Regions from separate parts of the Bacillus sp. KICET-3 genome, predicted to be linked through region 1. Evidence: predicted binding sites of a transcription regulator. Region 1 holds the regulator's gene; the other holds the start of a gene.
The links. The regulator Rex, encoded in region 1, represses fermentation and respiration genes when NADH is low (regulators of the CRP and FNR family bind a similar motif). The targets are predictions, from matches to a motif close to TTGTGAAATATTTCACAA.
Positions count from the first base shown of each region.

Region 2: a site for Rex is predicted at 2,225-2,242, ahead of adhE (bifunctional acetaldehyde-CoA/alcohol dehydrogenase). Genes of this name have one in related genera too.

Region 1 covers NZ_CP137345.1:705,830-710,044, reverse strand. The annotation lists gene R5H20_RS03545 (CPBP family intramembrane glutamic endopeptidase) at 1-666, shown strand, start outside; gene R5H20_RS03540 (YdiK family protein) at 666-854, shown strand; gene tatC (twin-arginine translocase subunit TatC) at 905-1,672, opposite strand; gene tatA (twin-arginine translocase TatA/TatE family subunit) at 1,679-1,855, opposite strand; gene R5H20_RS03525 (redox-sensing transcriptional repressor Rex) at 1,877-2,524, opposite strand; gene moaC (cyclic pyranopterin monophosphate synthase MoaC) at 2,521-3,033, opposite strand; gene R5H20_RS03515 (ABC-F family ATP-binding cassette domain-containing protein) at 3,183-4,215, shown strand, end outside.
Region 2 covers NZ_CP137345.1:4,547,839-4,552,053, forward strand. The annotation lists gene gntK (gluconokinase) at 1-113, shown strand, start outside; gene R5H20_RS23115 (GntP family permease) at 136-1,482, shown strand; partial or broken gene R5H20_RS23120 (NAD(P)-binding domain-containing protein) at 1,504-1,923, shown strand; gene adhE (bifunctional acetaldehyde-CoA/alcohol dehydrogenase) at 2,324-4,215, shown strand, end outside.

The sequences.
Region 1 (4,215 bases):
CCGCTGCTTTATTTTCTTGGCGTCGGAAAGGGGCAGCCACCCGCCGAAACTCAGCTCACACTCGTCGGAGTATGGTCTGTCATCGCCTTTACACTATGTCTTGTGATCGTGCTGTTGATTTTAAGGACCGCTCCAAAAACAACGCTTCGAAACGCCCCGAAAGCATCGATCGGTGTCTCTATCGCCTGGGCGGTCCTCGGCGTTTTTCTCGCGCTTTTTGCCCAATCGATTGCCGCCGCGATCGAAATGAAACTGTTCGGTGTAAATCCCGAATCGGAAAATACACAAAGAATCATGGATATCATTCATGCATTGCCGCTCATGATGTTTGTTTCATCTGTATTCGGTCCTATTCTGGAGGAAATCATTTTCAGAAAGATCATTTTTGGGGCATTTTATGAAAAAACAAATTTCTTTATCGCCGCTTTAATCAGTTCCATTTTATTCTCGGTTGTCCACCTGGATTTCTCACACCTTTTAATCTATACGGCAATGGGCTTCACATTCGCGTTTTTATACGTCAGGACAAACCGGATCATCGTACCGATCTTCGCCCATGTCGCCATGAATACGCTTGTCGTCATTATCCAGACTTTCCAGGGGCCTATTGAAGAATATTTGGAACGAGCCGAAAAAATGCAAATGATTATTGGAGGATTTTTATGATAAGAAGCCCGAAATTTTGGGGATTGATTTATTTTTTGACCGGTGTGCTGTTTACGTATCTGGCAGCTACCACTCCGGGGAATATGTGGTCGTTCTACACGATTCTTCTCATGCTTTTCGCTGCTTACAACATCAGCATTTCCTTTAAAATGTTCGCCCTTTCAAGCAGGTTGAAAAGAAAAAAATAAAACAACTCGTTTTAAAGATAAGAGCCATTCTCGTAAAGAGAGATGGCTCTTTATTTCTGCAGAAATGCCTGGTTTTCCTCCCGAATTGCATTTTTTTGCGCCTGCCGGTAGGCGATTCGCGAAATCACGATGCTGATCTCATAAAGAATTAATAAAGGCACTGAAACCATTAAATGAGACAACAGCTCCGGCGGAGTGATAACCGCCGCAATGACGAACAGAACAAAGTAGGCATACTTTCTGATCTTTGACAAAAACATTGGCGTCACCAAGCCGAGCCTTGTCACAAACATAACCACCACAGGCATCTGAAACAATAAACCGAAAGGAAGCGTCAGCTGCAGAAGAAATTGAAAATATTCGTACACTCCGATGACTTGATTCACATTGAGATCATCGGATAAGTTCATCATAAAATCAACGACAAACGGAAACAAAATAAAGTAAGAAAAGGCAATGCCGCCTAAAAAGAGAATAATCGATACAGGAATATAGCTTAGCGTCACTTTGCGTTCTTTTTCATACAGCCCCGGGCTGATAAACGCCCACAGCTGATACAAAATGAGCGGCGAGGTCATGACAGCGCCGATGATGAAAGCGAACTGCATGTATACCAGCAAAGGGTCCGTCAGTTTAAACGCATTGAGCGTAAGCAGTTTGGCTTCCTCCGTCTGCTGCAGATAAATAATGATCGGCTTTGCAAGAAAGAAGCCCGCCATGACAAAAACGGCAAAAAAGAAGGCAGTGAACATGAGCCGTCTTCGCAATTCTTTAATATGTTCCAACAGCGACATTTCTTTTCCCTTCATCAATGTCATCCCATCCTACTGATCTTCTTTCTTTTTGTCGTTATCGTCATCCGCCAGACCTTTTGTCGCGTTTTTAAACTCCCGTAATGTATTGCCTGCTGCTCTTCCCAGTTCAGGAAGTTTTTTCGGACCGAAAATCAAAATCGCCAAAATAACGATTAAAATAAAGCTTCCAGGACCGATTGTCGGCATATAAAAGCCTCCCCCTTTCCGTCATTTTTCTTCCGTCATTGAATAATGCTTCAGAAAATACACCAATGACTGAAGTTCAACCGCTAAATCTATATGATGAATTCGAATGTGTTCCGGCACATTCAAACGGGCCGGCGTAAAATTGAGAATACCTTTGATACCGAGCGCAACAAGCCTGTCCGTAATCGATTGGGCGGCATGGGCCGGGACCGTCAAAATGGCGACGGGGATGTCATCTGTCAAATGCTCTTCAAGTTTATTCAGGTCGTATACGGGAACGCCTCCGACTTCTGTTCCGATTTTGCTTTCATTGACATCAAAAGCAATCGCAATTTTCGTGTTGTTGTTTTTAATGAAATTGTAATGGAGAAAGGCTGTTCCTAAATTTCCTACACCGATGAGCGTTACGTTTGTCATTTCATCCTGATCGAGCGTCTTTCTGAAAAAGGACAGCAAATAATTCACATTATAGCCATAGCCTTTTTTGCCGAGAGCTCCAAAATATGAAAAGTCCCTGCGAATTGTAGCAGAATCAACTTTTACGGCATCGCTCAGCTCAGCAGACGAAACACGCTGCTTTCCTGATGCATGAAGGTTTTTTAAAAAACGATAATATAACGGCAGCCGTTTCGCTGTCGCTTGCGGAATTTTTGAATGATCCAAGTTCATAACCGATCCTCCATGTTTACTTCAGCTTTTTCCCTTTTATAGTCGCCGTTTTTCCCGCCCGTCTTTTCTGCAAGATAGGTCGGGCCTATCACCATTCCCTTATCCGCCGCCTTGCACATGTCATAAACAGTCAGGGCGCATACGGAAGCTGACGTTAACGCTTCCATTTCCACACCTGTACTCCCTTTTGTCTTGACTTTTGCCTGAATATGCAGGATGCTGTTCTGTTCTTTTTCTTCCCATCGAAAGGCGATATCGACTCCCTTAAGGGCAATCGGATGGCACATCGGGATGATGGCGGACGTTTGCTTCGCCGCCATGATTCCGGCTACCTGGGCCACCGCCAGCACATCGCCTTTCCCCATTTCCTGGTTCTTGATTTTTGCATGCACGTCTCTTGTCATGGACACGCTTGAGAGAGCCACAGCAGTTCGGACTGAAGCTTCCTTTTCGCTTATATCAACCATTTTGGCTCTGCCTTGTTCATTAAAGTGTGTAAATTGGTTCATGATAAAAACTCTCCTTATAAAGATCATACACTATTTTTTTCAATCTGTCTTTTTCTTTTGGTTAAAATCTTCCAGACTTCACTTAATTGTTTGCTGACTGCTATCTGATAGGCTACACTTAAAATAGCAAACAAGAGGTGAAATAGATCATGATGATTTTACAAGTCAATCAGCTCTCAAAATCGTTTGGGGCCGATTCCATTTTAACGAATATAAAGCTTGAAGTCAGATCACGGGACCGGATTGCGATCGTCGGCCGCAACGGAGCCGGAAAATCGACTTTTTTAAAAATTATCGCCGGCCGCCTGTCTTATGAAAAAGGGGACATCATTAAGCCGAAGGATTTAACCATCGGCTATCTTGATCAGCATTCAGGACTTGATTCCGAGCTGACGATTAAAGAGGAATTGCTTTCGGTCTTTGATCATTTGAAAACGATGGAAACCGTGATGCGCTCGATTGAAGAGGAAATGGCGCATGCTGATCCGGACAAGCTGGAATCTTTAATGAAAACGTACGATAGACTCCAGCAGACGTTTAAAGACAAAGGCGGCTATCAATATGAAGCTGACGTCAGATCTGTGATCCACGGAATGGGATTCGCCGGACACGGCGATTCCGCGCGCGTGCAGGATTTAAGCGGCGGACAAAAAACGAGGCTCGCACTCGGAAAAATGCTTTTGACAAAGCCTGATCTGCTGATTCTTGATGAACCGACAAACCACCTGGACATCGACACGCTCACATGGCTGGAACAATATTTGCAAAACTACAGCGGCGCCATTCTGATCGTCTCCCATGACAGGTACTTTCTTGATAAGGTCGTCACCCAAGTATATGAGATTTCCCGCACCCAGAGCAAAAAATACATCGGAAACTACAGCTCATATCTTACATTAAAAGCGGAACACCTTGAAAGAGAGACCAAGCTGTATGAAAAGCAGCAGGATGAAATCGCCAAGCTCCAGGACTTCGTTGACCGCAACCTGGCAAGGGCCTCAACGACAAAGCGCGCCCAAAGCAGAAGAAAACAGCTCGAGCGGATGGAAGTCATGACAAAACCGCTCGGCGATGAAAAATCAGCCAACTTCCGCTTTGAGATTTCGCGGCAAAGCGGAAATGACGTTTTACGCGTCGAAGATCTGACGGTCAGCTATCAAGATCAGCCTCCGCTCCTCCGTT
Region 2 (4,215 bases), 770 kb from region 1:
CGGCCAAGGAGTACAGAAAATTGATGCCGATCTTTATCAACTTATCGAGAGCATTGGAACAGGAATATACGCAAATTGCCAATTATCAAAGAAGCTTAACCAACCAAAAATAGCGAAAGAAATGGAGGCGCTATCATGCCATTAATCATTGTCGCAGTCGGGATCTTAGTGTTATTGCTATTCATTATGGGCTTGAAACTCAACACGTTTGTTTCCTTAATCATCGTTTCGTTTGGCGTTGCTTTAGCACTTGGAATGCCGTTTGATAAGATCGTCGGCACAATTGAAGAAGGATTGGGCGGAACGCTCGGCCACATCGCCTTGATTTTCGGACTCGGCGCCATGCTCGGCAAGCTGATCGCAGATTCGGGCGGGGCGCAGCGCATCGCGATGACACTCGTCAATAAATTCGGTGAGAAAAATATCCAATGGGCAGTCGTTATTGCCTCATTCATTATCGGTGTCGCTTTATTCTTTGAAGTAGGATTGGTTTTATTAATCCCAATTGTGTTTGCGATTTCAAGGGAATTAAAAATATCGATTCTTTTCCTCGGCATCCCGATGGCGGCGGCTTTATCCGTTACACACGGCTTCCTGCCTCCGCATCCCGGACCGACAGCGATCGCCGGGGAATACGGGGCAAATATCGGGGAAGTCTTGCTGTACGGTTTCATTGTTGCGATTCCGACAGTCCTGATCGCCGGACCTATCTTTACGAAAATCGCCAAAAAGATCGTACCCGAATCATTTACGAAAACCGGGAATATCGCGTCATTAGGCGAACAAAAAACATTCAAGCTTGAAGACACGCCAAGTTTTGGAATCAGTGTATTTACTGCAATGCTTCCCGTTATCATTATGTCGATTTCTACAATTATTACACTGCTTCAAGAAACAATAGGGCTTCAGGATAATGGTTTTCTGGCATTTATCCGTCTTATCGGAAATGCCTCTACTTCGATGGTGATCTCCTTACTGGTTGCGGTTTATACCATGGGGATCGCCAGAAACATTCCGATCAAAACGGTGATGGACTCTTGTTCAACGGCCGTTACACAAATCGGGATGATGCTCTTGATCATCGGTGGCGGCGGCGCCTTCAAACAAGTATTAATTAACGGCGGTGTAGGCGATTATGTAGCCGAATTATTCAAAGGAACCTCCATGTCGCCGATCTTGCTCGCCTGGTTGATCGCTGCGATCCTCCGCATTTCCCTGGGATCTGCCACTGTTGCCGCTTTGTCCACTACCGGGCTTGTCATTCCCATGCTGGGCCATTCCGATGTCAATCTCGCATTGGTCGTGCTGGCAACCGGAGCCGGAAGTGTCATCGCTTCCCATGTCAATGACGCCGGCTTCTGGATGTTCAAAGAGTACTTTGGTTTAAGCATGAAAGAAACATTTGCGACATGGACATTGCTGGAAACGGTTATCGCAGTAGCCGGACTAGGATTCACATTACTGCTCAGTTTATTTGTATAACATTGATGAAGGAGTAAACATATGGTTAATACAATTGGTGTCATCGGCTTAGGCGTGATGGGCGGCAATATCGCCTTAAACATGGCCGCAAAAGGAGAACAAGTCGCCGTTTATAATTACACAAGGGATTTAACAGATCAGCTGATGCAAAACATCGAAGAACTGCCTGTCAGTCCGTACTATGAGCTTCAAGATTTCGTCCAGTCATTGGAAACACCGAGAAAAATCTTTCTGATGGTGACAGCGGGCAAACCGGTGGACTCTGTGATCGACTCATTAATCCCGCTGCTTGAAAAAGGAGACGTCATCATGGACGGAGGCAACTCCCACTACAAAGATACGGAGCGAAGATATGACAAGCTGAAAGCGAAAGGAATCGGCTATTTGGGAATCGGGATTTCCGGCGGTGAAATCGGTGCGTTAACAGGACCTTCCATCATGCGAATTGGAGTGCAGTTTTTCTCGTTCCAAAGGCTTAATCCATGAAAATTTAATATTTCAAAATAATTTATTTCCAGTTCATAATCCATGGGTTCTATTTGAAAACGCTTTTAAAAACGCACACATGAGCATTTTTTCCCGTTTTCATGATGATTCATATTTTGTTCAACATTTCACAAACTATTATATTAACTCCCGTGCTATGATTAGATTCATAAAAAACAAGGAGTAGATGCCATGACAAACTACTTATTCTCACATCAAACAAGCCCCATATCACCATAAAAATTTTTAGCCACACTTGTGAAATACTTCACAAACTTGAGCCTGCAACACCTTTGGAAAAGCTCTGGACATCCTGTTTGAAATCAATCCTATTAATTCAATGGAGGGGTTTACAATGGCAGTCGACGAAAAGGAAATCAAACAAAAGCAAAACGTTTCAAAAACGATTGACCGTTTAGTGGAAAAGGGTCTGAAAGCGCTAGAAGAATTCCGCAGCTTTGATCAGGAGCAAATTGATGAAATCGTCAAACAAATGGCGCTTGCCGGCCTTGATCAGCATATGCACCTTGCAAAGCTTGCTGTAGAAGAAACAAAACGCGGCGTATACGAAGATAAAATCATTAAAAATATGTTTGCCACAGAATATGTCTATCATAATATCAAATACAATAAAACAGTTGGGATCATTAACGAAAACGAACATGAAGGGGTCATTGAAATTGCAGAACCTGTAGGTATAGTCGCAGGGGTGACGCCAGTGACAAACCCTACCTCCACCACCATGTTCAAGTCTCTGATCTCGATTAAAACAAGAAATCCCATTGTGTTTGCGTTCCATCCATCCGCCCAAAAATCCAGCGCCGAAGCTGCCAGGATTTTGCGAGACGCGGCTGTTCAAGCAGGGGCACCGGAACATTGCATTCAATGGATCGAAACGCCGTCACGCGAAGCAACCCAGGCGTTAATGACCCATCCGAAGATTTCCCTCATTCTTGCCACAGGAGGCTCCGGCATGGTGAAATCCGCCTACAGCTCAGGCAAACCGGCACTTGGCGTCGGACCGGGAAATGTTCCATGCTACATTGAGAAATCTGCGAACTTGAAACAAGCCGTCAATGATCTGATTTTATCCAAAACATTTGATAACGGTATGATCTGCGCTTCCGAGCAGGCGGTCATCATCGATAAAGACGTTTATTCAGACGTCAGAAGAGAATTGACAGCCAACAATTGTTATTTATTAAATGAAGCGGAAAAAGCGAAAGTAGAAAAATTGGTCATCAACGAATCTACCTGTGCCGTCAATCCCGCTATTGTCGGAATGTCGGCCTGCAACATCGCCGAAATGGCGGGTATAAAGGTTCCTGAAGGCACGAAAATCCTCGTTGCCGAATTAAAAGGAGTGGGGCCGGAATATCCGCTTTCAAGAGAAAAATTAAGCCCTGTGTTAGCCTGCTACAAAGTCAGCGGACTACAGGAAGGATTAAAACGGGCCGAAGAAATGCTCGAATTCGGCGGCTTGGGCCACTCCGCCGTCATCCATACCACCGACAAGGAAGCCATTGAGCAATTCGGATTAAGGATGAAAGCAGGGCGGATCATTGTCAATGCACCGTCCTCCCAAGGGGCGATCGGTGATATTTATAATGCCTATATGCCGTCCTTAACACTGGGCTGCGGCACATATGGAGGAAACTCTGTTTCGACAAACGTCGGTGCCGTTCATTTAATCAATACAAAAAAAGTGGCAAAAAGGAATGTCAATATGCAATGGTTTAAAGTTCCGCCAAAAATTTATTTTGAAAAACATTCAACACAATATTTAGCGAAAATGCCTAACATCTCAAAAGCGTTTATCGTGACAGATCCGGGAATGGTGAAATTGGGATATGTGGAACGCGTCCTCTACTATTTAAGAAAACGCCCGGATTATGTTCATTGCGAAATTTTCTCCGATGTAGAGCCTGATCCATCCATCGAAACGGTGATGAAAGGCGTTGAATCGATGGCCAGCTTCCAGCCGGATGTCATTATCGCCCTTGGCGGAGGTTCTGCAATGGATGCCGCAAAAGGAATGTGGATGTTCTATGAGCACCCTGACGCTGAATTCTTCGGATTAAAACAGAAATTTTTAGACATCCGCAAGCGCATCGTCAAATATCCGAAATTAGGCGAAAAAGCAAAATTCGTTGCCATTCCAACGACATCAGGAACCGGCTCTGAGGTCACCTCATTTTCTGTCATTACAGATAAAGAGGCCAATACAAAATATCCGCTTGCCGACTA